Regions from separate parts of the Streptomyces sp. NBC_00104 genome, predicted to be linked through region 1. Evidence: riboswitches for the same ligand, from Rfam matches in the RefSeq annotation. Region 1 holds a riboswitch; the other holds the start of a gene.
What was found. A riboswitch is a leader RNA that binds a small molecule or an ion and turns the genes downstream of it on or off. The one in region 1 is predicted to bind thiamine pyrophosphate.
Positions count from the first base shown of each region.

Region 2: linked by a shared signal. The riboswitch ahead of thiO (glycine oxidase ThiO) and the one ahead of thiC (phosphomethylpyrimidine synthase ThiC) in region 1 are both predicted to bind thiamine pyrophosphate.

Region 1 covers NZ_CP108215.1:5,616,000-5,623,456, forward strand. The annotation lists gene OG272_RS24735 (metallophosphoesterase family protein) at 1-945, shown strand, start outside; gene OG272_RS24740 (hypothetical protein) at 1,129-2,007, shown strand; gene thiC (phosphomethylpyrimidine synthase ThiC) at 2,241-4,067, opposite strand; TPP riboswitch at 4,060-4,216, opposite strand; gene OG272_RS24750 (YibE/F family protein) at 4,288-5,784, shown strand; gene OG272_RS24755 (SsgA family sporulation/cell division regulator) at 5,815-6,252, opposite strand; gene OG272_RS24760 (IclR family transcriptional regulator C-terminal domain-containing protein) at 6,351-7,076, opposite strand.
Region 2 covers NZ_CP108215.1:2,943,987-2,951,443, forward strand. The annotation lists gene OG272_RS12715 (hypothetical protein) at 1-76, opposite strand, end outside; gene metF (methylenetetrahydrofolate reductase [NAD(P)H]) at 133-1,056, opposite strand; gene thiE (thiamine phosphate synthase) at 1,157-1,801, opposite strand; gene OG272_RS12730 (helix-turn-helix domain-containing protein) at 1,927-2,292, opposite strand; gene OG272_RS12735 (FAD-dependent oxidoreductase) at 2,399-3,625, opposite strand; gene OG272_RS12740 (hypothetical protein) at 3,658-4,041, opposite strand; TPP riboswitch at 4,094-4,205, shown strand; gene thiO (glycine oxidase ThiO) at 4,203-5,378, shown strand; gene thiS (sulfur carrier protein ThiS) at 5,375-5,593, shown strand; gene OG272_RS12755 (thiazole synthase) at 5,598-6,392, shown strand; gene pknB (Stk1 family PASTA domain-containing Ser/Thr kinase) at 6,556-7,457, shown strand, end outside.

The sequences.
Region 1 (7,457 bases):
GAACCCGAGGGCTACCCCGAGGGATACACCCCGACCCAGCGGGACCTTCCGGTGATCAAACGGGGTGACACGCTCCAGGTCGTGATCGACCCGGAGACCGCGGAGGCCGAGCAGTCCTCCGCCCGGCCGGGTCCGCTCTTCGTCGTCGGGGACGTCCACGGCTACCTCGACGAACTCCTCGCCGCACTGCGCGAGAAGGGCCTCGTCGACACCGCGGGCAACTGGTCGGCGGGCACCGCCCGGCTCTGGTTCCTCGGAGACTTCACCGACCGGGGCCCGGACGGCATCGGCGTCATCGATCTCGTGATGCGCCTGTCCGCCGAGGCCGCCGCAGCAGGGGGCTACTGCAAGGCCCTCATGGGCAACCACGAGCTGCTGCTGCTCGGCGCCAAGCGGTTCGGCGACACCCCCGTCAACTCCGGCGCGGGCACCGCCACCTTCCAGGCCGCCTGGCTCCTCAACGGCGGCCAGAAGACCGACATGGACCGCCTCCAGGACCACCACCTCCAGTGGATGGCCCGCCTGGACGCCATGGAGGAGGTCGACGGCCACCTCCTGGTGCACTCCGACACCACGGCCTACCGCGACTACGGCGACTCCATCGAGGCGGTCAACGACACCGTCCGCGAGACGATCACGCGCAACGACCCGGACGAGGTCTGGGACCTCTTCCGCAAGTTCACCCGGCGCTTCTCCTTCCGCGACGAGGGCGGCGCCGATGCCGTGCGCTCACTGCTGGAGACCTACGGTGGCACTCGCATCGTCCATGGTCACAGCCCCATTCCGTACCTCCTGGGCGAGGTCGGCTCGGAGGACGGCGAGGACCGCTCGGGCCCCTCGGTGAACGGACCGTACACGTATGCGGACGGTCTGGCCGTCGCCATGGACGGCGGCGTGACCATGGCCGGAAAGCTGCTGGTCCAGGAACTCCCGTTGCGTAGCTGAGCCTTCAACGGGCAGGCGTCCCCCGTCGGAAGACTTGGCTGGCCAGGGGCCAATTTCTTCAAACCCCCTGTCACCGCCTGCCGTCACCGCTCTACCATCGGCTTATCCGTAGCAGGCTCCCCTCCGTTTCTGCCCGACGGCTCGTCAGCATGCCGAGCCACAAGCCCTACGGAGCATCGGGGGATGCACATGAACAGCGTTCCGCAGCACCTGCTCAGTGAGGACCGCCAGGAGTACGAGCGGATCCTCGGCGAGGCGCTGCGCTCCGCACCACAGCGCCCGGAATTCGCCGCCGGCCTCCAGCGGCTCAACCGCGAACAGCTGCGCACCATGGCTCTCAACGCCACGGCGATCATCACCGCCGCCGCGACGACCGAATACCAGTACTACGTCAAGGTCCGCGACGAATTCCGCAACCCGCCGTCGACCACCACGCCCGCCCGTGAGGGGACGGCGTCCGGGTCCAGCGAACCGGACGGCACCGCGGTGGGACTCGCCGCCACCGTGGGCGAGGTCACCGAGGCCGTCGGCGCGGGCGCCGGTGCCATAGCCACGGTGCTCGCTCCCGTCCTCGCCGGAACCGCCGCAGTGCTCTTCCTGCTCGTGGGGTACGTCATGAAGGTGCTCGACCCCGAGCGCGCGATCGCCGAGACCCTCCTCACCACGGGGTGGGTCTTCGGCGCGGTCACGGCGGCGGCGATCCTCGTGGCCGCGATCGGCCTCCTGCTCACCGCCCTGCGCAACAACGCCACCGCCCTTCTGGACGACGGAGCGCGCAGCGAGCTGAACGAGGAGGTGACCCGGGCCAGGGAAGCCTGGTGCGAGGCTCTCCTGGAGCGCGGCATCCTGCCGTTCCTCCGCGATGCCCTCGCCAACCCGGGCCCGGCGGTGCTGAGCGAGCCGGACCAGCCGGCCCGGCCCAGCCGCATGCCCCACCTCGGTTACAACCGCCCGAGCTTCAGCAGCAGCCCGGACAGCGGCGGCGCCGGCTCCCGCCCCAGCTACAGCAGCCCGGACTTCTCCAGCCCGGACTTCGGCGGGCCGGAGCACCAGCCCGAGTAGCACCCGGGCTGCGGCCGCCACCCGGAAGCAACCGGGCTTCGGCGGCCATCTGGCACGCCCCCGGCCCGCGGGCCGGAACAGGCCCCACGGCACCGCCCAACCCGCGGCGGCGGGCTCTCCCGGCAACCGGCCGGAAGAGCACCGCTCGTCGCACAGGCAGCAGTTCGCCGCACGAGCGGTGGCGGCCGCGACCGGACCACTTCGCCGCCCATGGCTTTCGGCGGAGGTGCGCCTCAGTCCGCCATCGGCAGATAGACCCGGTTCCCCGCCTCCGCGAACTCCTTGGACTTCTGGGCCATACCCGCCTCGATCTCGGACCGGGAACCACCGTGTTCACGACGGATGTCCTGGGAGATCTTCATCGAGCAGAACTTCGGTCCGCACATGGAGCAGAAGTGGGCCGTCTTGGCCGGCTCGGCCGGGAGCGTCTCGTCGTGGAACTCACGAGCCGTGTCGGGGTCGAGGGCCAGGTTGAACTGGTCCTCCCAGCGGAACTCGAAGCGGGCGTCCGACAACGCGTCGTCCCACTCCTGTGCGCCCGGATGTCCCTTGGCGATGTCCGCCGCATGAGCCGCGATCTTGTAGGTGATGACGCCGGTCTTCACGTCGTCACGATTGGGCAGTCCCAGGTGCTCCTTGGGCGTGACGTAGCAGAGCATCGCTGTGCCCCACCACGCGATCATCGCGGCACCTATGCCTGAGGTGATGTGGTCGTACGCCGGCGCGACGTCCGTGGTCAGCGGGCCGAGCGTATAGAACGGGGCCTCATCGCAGATCTCCTGCTGCAGGTCGATGTTCTCCTTGATCTTGTGCATCGGGACATGTCCCGGGCCCTCGATCATGGTCTGTACGTGGAAACTCTTGGCGATCGTGTTGAGTTCCCCGAGCGTGCGCAACTCCGCGAACTGCGCCTCGTCGTTGGCGTCCGCGATGGAGCCCGGCCGAAGGCCGTCACCGAGGGAGTACGTGACGTCGTAGGCGGCGAGGATCTCGCACAGTTCCTCGAAGTTCTCGTAGAGGAACGACTCCTTGTGGTGCGCCAGGCACCAGGCCGCCATGATCGAGCCGCCGCGCGAGACGATGCCGGTCTTGCGGTTCGCGGTGAGTGGCACATACGCGAGGCGCACGCCCGCGTGGACCGTCATGTAGTCCACGCCCTGTTCGGCCTGCTCGATGACCGTGTCCTTGTAGATCTCCCAGGTCAGCTCCTCGGCCTTGCCGTCGACCTTCTCCAGCGCCTGATAGAGCGGCACCGTGCCGATGGGGACGGGGGAGTTGCGCAGCACCCACTCGCGGGTGGTGTGGATGTTCCGGCCGGTGGACAGGTCCATGACCGTGTCGGCGCCCCACCGGGTCGCCCAGGTCATCTTCTCGACCTCCTCCTCGATGGAGGAGGTGACCGCGGAGTTGCCGATGTTGGCGTTGACCTTCACCAGGAACCTCTTGCCGATGATCATCGGCTCGATCTCCGGGTGGTTGACGTTCGCGGGCAGTACGGCCCTGCCCGCCGCGATCTCCTCGCGGACGACCTCCGGCGAGATGTTCTCCCGTACGGCCACGTACTCCATCTCGGGGGTGATCTCCCCGCGTCGTGCGTACGCGAGCTGGGTCACCGCCCGGCCGTCACGGCTACGGCGTGGCTGGCGCGGCCGCCCCGGAAACACCGCGTCGAGGTTGCGCAGCCCGCCACGCGGCGAGGTGTGCTTGACCCCGTCGTCCTCGGGGCGGACAGGACGGCCCGCGTACTCCTCGGTGTCTCCCCGGGCGATGATCCAGTTCTCGCGGAGGGGGAGGAGTCCCCGCCTGACGTCGGTCTCCGTTGTCGGATCGGTATACGGGCCGGAGGTGTCGTACAAGGTGACGGACTGCCCGTTGGTGAGGTGCACCTGGCGGACCGGCACCCGCAGATCGGGGCGCGAGCCCTCGATGTACGCCTTGTGCCAGCCGATGGACTTCCCGGCCTCCAGAGGCTGTTCGCCCTGGTTCGTTTCGCCCTCGGACGCGGTGGATACCCCGTCTGTCTGGCTGGAGGCAGGCGTGCGTGTGTCCTCGATGGTCATGAGACCTACTCCCTACGCCGGCATTACCCGGTAACAGGTTCAGCGGTCGACGCAGCGATTTCCGCCCGACGATGTTCCACGTGAAACATCGCGTCTGCGGAGGTCAGCGCCCTCTCAGCCCGGTGCTCCGAGCTCCCGCGTGTGCAAAGGTGCCTCCACGCTAGCGGCAGATGTGGCGCGGTGAACAGTGCGCATCGCTCGTTCTTGCGATGATCGGTCGGTGACCACGACGCAGCAGCCCCCGCCTCCGCCCCCCGAGCGACCCCACGGCCATGGCCCCGGAAACGGTCATGGGCACGGCTCCGACGGTGGCCATGGATACGGTTCCGGGGGCGGCCACGGCCCCGGAGACGGTCATGGATACGGTTCCGGAGGCGGTCATGGCCCCGGTGACGGACATGGCCAAGGCCCGTCCTCCGGCGGCGGCCACTCCCACAGTCACAGCCATGGCCCCGCCGCGCCCGTTTCGCAACATCTGCGCAAGGTCATCGCGGCGGTGCTGATCCCCTTCGCGACCGCGGTCGTCGTGGGCCTCGTCGTGCTCTGGCCCGGCGGCGCCCCGGCACACGAGCGCACCGGGGTGGGCTTCGACCGGCAGACGCAGCAGGCCACCGTCACCAAGGTCGACGAGGTCGACTGCTCGTCGGTGAACGCCTCGGGTGTCCCCCCGACCGGCGACACGTCCACCGCCGAGGGCTCATCCGCCCAGCAGCAGGCGAACGGCACCTGCAAGAAGGCCACGATCCGAGTCGATACGGGCGACGACAAGGGCCGTACGTTCACGGAGATCGTTCAGCCGGACCAGTCACGGCAGTTGGAGCAGGGCCAGGAGGTCGTGGTCGCCTACGAGCCCGCCGCGCCCAAGGACCTGCAGTACTCGGTCACCGACGTGAACCGGAAGTTCCCGATGGCGCTGCTCGCCGGGATCTTCGCGCTCGCCGTCGTGGTGGTGGGCCGACTGCGTGGCCTCATGGCCCTGGTGGCACTGGCCATCAGCTTCCTGGTGCTGACCCTCTTCATCCTGCCGGCCATCCTGCAGGGCTCGAACCCGCTGGTGGTGGCGGTGGTCGGGGCGAGCGCCATCATGCTGATCGCTCTCTACATGTGCCACGGGCTCTCGGCCCGGACATCCGTGGCGGTGATCGGCACCCTGATCTCGCTGCTGCTGATCGGCCTGCTGGGTTCCGGATTCATCGGCTGGGCCTATCTGACCGGCAACACGGACGACAACACCGGCCTGATCCACGGGCTGTACCCGACGATCGACATGAGTGGTCTGCTGCTCGCGGGCGTCATCATCGGCTCGCTGGGTGTGCTCGACGACGTGACGGTCACGCAGACATCGGCGGTCTGGGAGCTGCACGAGGCCAACCCGGCGATGGGCTGGCGGGACCTGTACCGCGCGGGCATCCGGATCGGCCGGGACCATATCGCGTCGGTGGTCAACACCCTGGTCCTCGCCTACGCCGGCGCCGCGCTGCCACTGCTGCTGCTCTTCTCGATCGCCCAGAGCAGTGTCGGCACGGTCGCCAACAGCGAGCTCGTCGCCGAGGAGATCGTGCGCACGCTCGTCGGCTCCATCGGCCTCGTGGCCTCAGTGCCCGTGACCACCGCGCTGGCCGCCCTGGTCGTCTCGGCCGACCGCCCGGGGGCCCCGGAAGCGGCGGCCGTGCCGGCTCCGGCACGCGGCGGAAAGGGCCGCCGCCGGAAGCGCTGAAGCGTTACGGCACCCCGGCGCCGTAACGGTTCACCCCGCGCTCTGCTCCTCCGCCAGGATGCGGTCCAGAGCCTCGTCGAGCAGCGTGTCGAAGTCGGCGAGGGAACGCTCCTGCCCCAGCGGCACGAGCTTGTCCGTACGGTCCAGGAAGGCCACCAGCGGCGCCGTGCCGACCCGGAACATCGCCTGGTCGGTGCCCACCTGAAGCCGGATCAGGACCTCGCCGAACGTCTCCGGATCGGCGGGCGCGATGTGGACGTCCCCGTCCCCACACGGCCGACCCACGCCGTCGATGAGCAGCTCCCGCCCGAAAGCCCAGGTCACCGGAGCATCACCGGGCAGGTGGAAGGTCAGCCGCACGGCATAGGGATCACAGGTCTCGTAACGCAGCTCCACCGGAATGCGGAAGGAGAGCTCCTCCGAGACCAGGAAGCTCATCATGACCTCTGCCTGTACCGACTCGTGCATCGCCTACCCCGCCGTGTTCGTCGACTGGCCAGGAATCATCCGCCTGACACCCCTGGAAGTTTGCTGAAAGTACACGAGAGATCACAAGGAGTGATTTTTCAGATGCTGATAGAGATCGCGAGTGTCCCTAGCAGCTTTCCGATCTCGGTCTGCAACTGACGGGCGACGGGCAGCAGTCTGTCCGCCTGGTGCGACGGCAACGAGATGGCGAGGGTCCCGGCGGTGGTCCCCACGGTGATGGGAATCGCTGCGCAGACCGTCCCCAGGGCGTACTCCTGCCGCTCGACGACCGGCTCCATCCGCCCGATCCGGTCCAGGCGCCGGAGCAGCGCCTCGTCGTCACGGACCGTGTACGGGGTGAGCGACTGCACCGGATAACGATCCAGGTGGTCACGGCGGGCCTCATCGCTCAACTGGGACAGCAGGCACTGTCCGATGGCGTGTGCGTGACCCGTCTCACGGAAGTCGGCCCACTCCTCGACGGCCGGGGTGTTCGGGCTGTCGGCGACGCACTTCACCTCGATCTCGCCGTCCCGGTAGATCGCGAAGTACACGGGCACACCCAGGGCGTCCCGCCAGTGCGCCAGGACCTCGCCCACCGTGCTGCGACGTTTCTGCTGCGCTCCACTGCTGCTCAGCCGCTCCGCCGCCTCACCGAGGAAGAACAGCCCCTTCTCCCGGCGGAGATAGCCATCGTGGACCAGCGTGCGGAGCAGGTGGTACGCCGTGGGGAGCGCGAGCCCGGCGTCCCGCGCCAACTGTTTGGCAGGCGCCCCGTGTTCCCGCTCGGCGACGGCCTCCAGGAGCCGCATCGCCCGCTGCACGGAGCCGATCAGAGTGCCGGAGTTCGCCTCCGACACGGTCGGCGACGCCGGGGCCGGGATCCGCGCTCCCCTTGTCGGACCGTGCCCATGAGATGGCACAGGGCGGTCGAGCCCGGCGGTCCGCGGCTGGGTCCGGGCCGGTGGTGCCGGTGGCTGTGCACGGGTCGATGATGCCGCCACCTGCGCCTGCGGCAGGACCGGTGACGCCGGTGGCCGCGTCCGTGTCTGGGGCGCGGGAAGTTCGGGACATCGCTCGTTCTCCTCGCCCGGCGAGGTACGTGGCTGCACAGGGGGAGCCGAGGTCTTCGAAGGCGCAGTACGCGGCGGTGGCGGCGCACCGTGAGTCTCCGCGGCCCGGACACGCGGCTGCTCGGCGGCTGT
Region 2 (7,457 bases), 2.7 Mb from region 1:
TGTACTGCAGCAGCACCTCACCCAGCAGCCACAACGCGACGACACCGAACGCGATGTAGAGGACCGTCCAGCCCATGTACGCCCCTCTCCCTGTAGCCGCTACGCAGTGTGTCGTACGCGAGTGCGACCGGTCTAGGCCCGTGGTGAATGGTGCAGGCCCAGGTTCTCGTAGATTTCCAGAGTCGCGGTGGAGTTGTTCAGGGTGATGAAGTGAAGTCCGGGGACTCCTTCGTCCAGCAGCCTCGCGCAGAACTCCGTGGCGAACTCGATGCCAATGGAGCGTACAGCGGCCGGATCGTCTTTGGCTGTGACGATCCGCTCTTTCAGGGCGTTCGGGATGGCGGCGTTGCTGAGTTGTGGCAACCGTTCCAGCATCTTCACGCTGGTGACGGGCATGACCTCCGGAATGACAGGGGTTTCACAGCCGGCCGTCGCGACGGCGTCCCTCAGACGCAGGTACGAGTCCGGGTGGAAGAACATCTGGGTGATCGCGTAGTCGGCGCCGGCCCGGCACTTGTCGACGAAGCGCGCCACGTCGCTGTCCCAGTCCGGGGAACGCGGGTGCATCTCCGGGAAGGCCGCGACGCCTACGCAGAAGTCGCCCGATTCCTTGATGAGCTGGACGAGTTCGGCGGCGTAGGTCAGGCCCTGCGGATGCGCGACCCACTCGGCCGTGGGGTCGCCGGGCGGGTCGCCGCGGACCGCGAGGATGTTGCGGATCCCGGCGTCCGCGAACTGGCCGATGATGTTGCGCAGCTCGGCGATGGAGTGGCTGACCGCGGTGAGGTGGGCGACCGGGGTGAGGGTGGTGTCGGCGGCGATCTGCTCGGTCGCCTTCACCGTGCCGGCCCGGGTGGAGCCGCCCGCGCCGTACGTCACGGAGACGAAGCTGGGGGCGACCGCCTCGATCCTGCGGAGGGCGTTCCACAGGTTCCGCTCGCCCTTCGCCGTCTTGGGCGCCCAGAACTCGAAGGAGTACGTGGTCTTGCCCGTGGCGAGCATGTCACGCACGGTGCGTGCGTGGTCAGTCCGGGTAGAAGCGGTTCCTAGGGCCATACCGGCAGGTTAGTCAGGTCGGGGTCGTCCCCCAACCAGAGGCGGGGGTTTTGTCCGTTTTGCCGACCTGTTGTCCACGCCTTGGACAGCCGTGGACCCACTACAGGGCGCGCAGACGCTTGGCGAACTCCGCCGCGGCGGAGGCGGGGTCGTCGGCCTCCGTGATCGCCCGGACGACGACGGCCCGGCGGGCGCCCGCCTCGACGACCTCGTCGAGGTTGCCGAGGTCGATGCCGCCGATGGCGAACCAGGGGCGGTCGGTGCCGAGGGCGGCGGTGTACCGCACGAGGTCCAGGCCGGGGGCGTGACGGCCGGGCTTGGTGGGGGTGGGCCAGCAGGGGCCGGTGCAGAAGTAGTCCACGCCCTCCTGGACGGCCGCGGCGGCGGCCTCCTCCTCGGCGTGGGTGGAGCGGCCCATCAGGACACCCGCACCGAGGATGGCGCGGGCGGCGGGGACGGGAAGGTCGCCCTGGCCGAGGTGCAGCATGTCCGCGCCGATGGCGTGCGCCACGTCCGCGCGGTCGTTGACGGCCAGCAGCTTGCCGTGCCGGCGGCACGCGTCCGCGAAGACCTGGAGGTGCTCCAGCTCCTCGGCGGCCTCCATGCCCTTGTCGCGCAGCTGCACGATGTCCACGCCGCCGCTCAGGACCGCGTCCAGGAACTGGGGCAGATCGCCCTGTCGCCTGCGGGCGTCCGTGCAGAGGTAGAGCCGGGCGTCGGCGAGCTGTGCGGCGGCGTCGGGCATGCGTGTGTCCCCCGTTGGCGGTGCGTTGTCGGTGCGGCGTGCGGGAGCCAGGGCCCTCGCGGGCCCGGCTCCCGTACGCCGTACAGGCGGCTGCGTCAGATTTTCGGGTGTTTCCGGTGTTCGGGTCAGACGGCGAGCGCCTGGGCGCGGCGCTTCACCTCCGTGCCGCGATTCTCGCTCAGGGCCTGGGCCGGGGTTCCGGGCAGGCTCGGGTCCGGAGTGAAGAGCCACTCCAGCATCTCTTCGTCGGTGAAGCCGTCGTCCCTCAGCAGGGTCAGGGTGCCGGACAGGCCCTTGACCACCTTGTCCCCGTCGATGAAGGCGGCGGGGACGTGCAGCGCGCGGTTCTCACCACGGCGTACGGCGATGAGCTGGCCTTCCTTCACCAGCTGCCGCACGCGGGTCACCTCGACGTCCAGCATCTCTGCGATGTCGGGGAGGGTCAGCCACGCGGGGACGAGAGCATCGATCTTTGCGTCAATCTCGGTCACGTCTCCAAGACTGCCATCTGGGACTGACAGTGGGTAGCCGAGCCCCTCCGACGGGGGCCGACAGGGGGGTGGGGAGTACGCCGGGCGGCGGTGAAAAACGCCTGCGCTACGCCGTCGCCGCCTTCAGGGGCCTGGCCGGGTCCTCCAGCAGCTCCGGGTCCATCGGGGTGCCCGCCTCGATCAGGCGGCGGCCCTGAGCCAGGTCGCGGGGCCGGCCCACGGCGAGCAGGCCGACCAGCCGGCGCTCGCGGAGCCAGCACACCGACCAGGCGGTGCCGGTGGGGTCGCCGCGCCGGACCATGGTGTCGGCGGAGGCGTGGTCGCCCGCGTACTGGACGAAGCGGCCGAACTGTTCGGACCAGAAGTAGGGGACGGGGTCGTAGGGCTCGGGGGTCTCGCCGACGATGTTCGCGGCGACCGTGCGAGGGCCCTGGAGGGCGTTGTCCCAATGGTGGACGAGGAGGCGACGGCCGTACCTGGCCGAGGGGAAGGAGGCGCAGTCGCCGACCGCGTAGACGTCCGGCGCGGAGGTGCGCAGGTGGTCGTCGGCCACCACCTCGCCGTGTGCGCCGAGCTCGATGCCCGAGCCCTTCAGCCAGACCGTCGCCGGGCGGGCGCCGATCCCCACGACGACCGCGCCGGCCGGCACCCGGGTGCCGTCGTCCAGGACGACCGTCCCGGGCTCGACGCGCTCCACGCGCGCGTGGGTGCGCAGCGTGGTCCCGCTGTCGGCGTACCAGGCGGCCATCGGCGCGGCCACCTCCGCCGGCAGGGCGCCCGCGAGCGGGCGGTCGGCCGCCTCGACGACCGTCACCGCGCAGCCCGCCTCGCGCGCGGCCGTGGCGAACTCGGCGCCGATCCAGCCCGCGCCCACGACCACGATGTCGTGCTGCCGGGCCAGTACGGGCCGCAGCCGCTCGGCGTCGTCCAGGGTCCGCAGGAGATGCACCCCGGGCACTCCCTCGGCGCCCGGCAGCCGGATCGGTTCCGCGCCGGTCGCGAGGACGAGGAGGTCGTACGGGACGGGCCCGGCGGCCGTGTCGAGTTCGTGGTCGGCGGGGCGCAGGCCCGACACCTCGCGGCCCAGCCGGAGTTCGATGCCGAGCGCCTCGAAGTCGACGTCGAAGGCGGAGCCCTCGGCCTTGCCGAGCAGCACGGCCTTGGAGAGCGGCGGCCGGTCGTACGGCTGGTGCGGCTCGGCGCCGATCAGTGTCACGTCGCCGGTGAAGCCCTGTTCGCGCAGGGCGACCGCGGTCTGCACCCCGGCCATGCCCGCGCCCACGACGACCACGCGCCGCGCCGACCCGCCCCTTTGCTGCGTCTGCTCGCTCACCTGATCACCATAGACAACTGACGTTCGGTCAGTCAGCGGGTGGGTCGGCGGTCGCTTTCCGTGAGCCGCCCCACGGTCTCGTCGACCTGCTCCACCACGCTCGTCCCGCTGCCCGGTCGCGACTCCCACTCCCAGGTCTCCTCCAGGCGGACCCGCCCGTCGGGGAGCTCGGAGACCTGGGACACACAGTGCCCGGACGCGGTGGTCCCGTCGGTCTTCAGCTGCACGTACCGGAAGTCCAGCCGGTCCCCCGCGCGCGTGCCCACGAGGTGACCGCGTACGACGTCGCCGCCCGCGTACTCGGCCCAGATCTCGCCGTCCTTCTCGTGGTACGCGAACCGGGTGCGGGTGCCCACCTGACCTGGGGCTTGGTCCGCGACGGGGGCGAGGACGAGACCGTCGAGCGAGCGGGGCATGAGCGGAGGCTCCCTTACTGGGACGATCGGCGAGGGCTAGGGTGGGCCACCGTAGAGCACTCGCGGGAGCCCGGACGCACCGGGCTGAGAGGGAGGCTGGCGGCCTCCGACCGTACGAACCTGATCCGGGTCATGCCGGCGAAGGGAGGGGCTGGACGCCCATGTCGCGTACGCACACGTCAGACGTCCTCGTCGTGGGGGGCGGAATCATCGGGCTCGTCACGGCGTGGCGGGCCGCGCAGCGCGGGTTCGCCACGGCCGTGGTCGATCCCGAGCCCGGCGGCGGGGCGGCCCGGGTGGCGGCCGGGATGCTCGCCGCGGTCACCGAACTGCACTACGGCGAGCAGACACTGCTGGGGCTCAACCTGGAGTCCGCGCGCCGCTACCCGGACTTCGCGGCCGAGCTGACGGAGGAGACCGGTCTCGACCTCGGTTACCGCCGCTCCGGCACGCTCGCGGTCGCGCTCGACGCCGACGACCGCGCCCATCTGCGCGAACTGCACGCCCTGCAGCGCCGGTCGGGCCTGGAGTCGGAGTGGCTGAGCGGACGTGAGTGCCGCCGTCTGGAGCCGATGCTCGCGCCGGGCGTGCGCGGCGGACTGCGGGTCGACGGGGACCACCAGATCGACCCGAGGCGGCTCTCCGGGGCCCTCGTCGCGGCCTGCGTGCGCGCCGGGGTGGTGTTCCACCGGGCCTGGGCCGACGAGCTGTCGGTGGTGCGGGAGCGGGCCGCCGGGGTCCGGACCGGCGACGGTGACCAGGTGGCGGCCGGGCAGGTCGTCCTCGCCGCGGGCAGCCTCAGCGGGCGGCTCGCCGGGGTCCCGGAGGAGGTGCTGCCGCCGGTGCGGCCGGTGAAGGGGCAGGTGCTGCGGCTGACCGTGCCGAAGCCGTACGCGCCCTTCCTGAGCCGTACCGTGCGGGCCGTGGTGCGTGGCAGTCACGTCTACCTGGTGCCCCGCGAGAACGGCGAACTCGTCGTCGGCGCGACCAGCGAGGAGCAGGGCTGGGACACCACGGTGACCGCCGGCGGGGTGTACGAACTGCTGCGGGACGCCCATGAACTCGTCCCCGGGATCACCGAACTCCCGCTCACCGAGACCCGCGCGGGCCTGCGCCCCGCCTCCCCCGACAACGCGCCCCTCCTCGGCCCGACCGGGCTCGACGGCCTGCTCCTCGCCACCGGCCACTACCGCAACGGGGTGCTCCTCACCCCGGTGACCGGCGACGTCCTGGCCCATGTGCTGACCACCGGTGAACTGCCGGAGGAGGCCCGTGACTTCACGCCGCTGCGGTTCCGCGCCGGCGCGGCCCGCGAACTCCTGGAGCAGCCCGTATGAACACCACCGGGACGCTGACCGTCCTCGTCAACGGGGAGCGGCGGCAGATCGCTCCCGGCACGGCCCTCGACGCGCTCGTGCGGACGCTGACCGCGTCCCCCGCCGGTGTCGCCGCCGCGCTCAACGAAACCGTCGTCCCGCGCGCGCGGTGGACGACCACCGCCCTCTGCGAGGGGGACCGTGTCGAGGTCCTCACCGCCGTCCAAGGAGGCTGATCCCATGGCAGACGACCCCTTCGTCCTCGGCGGCACGACCTACTCGTCCCGCCTGATCATGGGCACGGGCGGCGCGTCCAGCCTGGACGTCCTGGAGCGCGCTCTGGTGGCCTCCGGCACGGAACTGACGACGGTGGCGATGCGTCGCGTGAACGCGTCCGTGCACGGCTCGGTCCTGTCGGTGCTCGACAGGCTCGGCATCCGGGTCCTGCCCAACACGGCCGGCTGCTTCACCGCGGGCGAGGCCGTGCTGACGGCCCGCCTCGCACGCGAGGCGCTGGGTACGTCCCTGGTCAAGCTGGAGGTCATCGCCGACGAGCGCACGCTGCTGCCCGATCCGATCGAACTGCTCGACGCCGCCGAGACGCTCGTCGACGACGGTTTCACCGTGCTGCCGTACACGAACGACGATCCCGTCCTCGCGCGGAAACTGGAGGACGTGGGCTGCGCCGCGATCATGCCGCTCGGGTCGCCCATCGGGTCCGGGCTCGGCATCCGCAACCCGCACAACTTCCAGCTGATCGTCGAGCACGCGCGGGTGCCGGTGATCCTCGACGCGGGCGCCGGTACGGCGTCGGACGTCGCGCTCGCGATGGAGCTGGGGTGCGCCGGTGTCATGCTCGCCTCCGCCGTGACCCGGGCCCAGGAACCGGTCCTCATGGCCGAGGGCATGCGGCACGCGGTGGAGGCGGGTCGGCTGGCCCACCGCGCGGGCCGCATCCCCCGCCGCCACTTCGCGGAGGCGTCGTCACCGGGCGAGGGACTGGCGCGGCTGGATCCGGAGCGCCCGGCGTTCTGAGTCGAACCTCACGCCACTCCACTCTCACTCGAACAACCGAACGAGCTCGGCCGAACACCCGCCTGTCACAGCCCTCCGATCTCGGTCACAGCTCTGCTGCAGTACGTCTCGCGTGCCACGGAACCTTAGGGGCCCGTCAGCGGCGGCTCGTACACTCACCTGCGTGGACACGACCCTTCAGGACCCGCTTGTCGGCCATGTGCTCGACGGCCGGTATCGAGTCGAGGCGCGGATCGCGGTCGGCGGGATGGCCACGGTCTACAGGACCGTGGACACCCGCCTCGACCGCGTGCTCGCGCTCAAGGTGATGCATCCGACGCTGGCCGCGGACCGGACGTTCGTCGAGCGGTTCATCCGTGAGGCCAAGTCGGTGGCACGGCTGTCCCACCCGAACGTGGTGGGGGTCTACGACCAGGGCACCGACGGCTCGTACGTCTACCTCGCGATGGAGTACGTCGCCGGCTGCACCCTCCGTGACGTGCTGCGCGAGCGCGGGGCGCTGCAGCCCCGGGCGGCGCTGGACATCCTGGAGCCGGTGCTCGCCGCGCTGGGCGCCGCGCACCGCGCCGGGTTCGTGCACCGGGACATGAAGCCGGAGAACGTGCTGATAGGGGACGACGGCCGGGTCAAGGTCGCCGACTTCGGGCTCGTACGGGCCGTGGACACCGTCACCAGCACCACCGGCACCGTCCTCGGCACCGTCTCCTACCTCGCCCCCGAGCAGCTGGAGCACGGCACGACCGACACCCGCGTCGACGTGTACGCGTGCGGCGTGATGCTCTACGAGATGCTCACCGGCGGCAAGCCGCACTCCGGGGACTCCCCCGCGCAGGTGCTCTACCACGCGCTGCACGACGACGTGCCGCCGCCGTCGGCCCTCGTACCGGGGCTGGCGTACCAGCTGGACGAGCTGGTCGCGTCGGCGACCGCCCGCAATCCGGAGCTGCGGCCGTACGACGCCGTAGCGCTGCTCGCGCAGACACTGGAGGCTCGGGCCGGGCTGAGCGGCGAGCAGCTGGACGCGGTGCCGCCGCAGGCGACGGCCGACGGCCACGACAGCGCCGA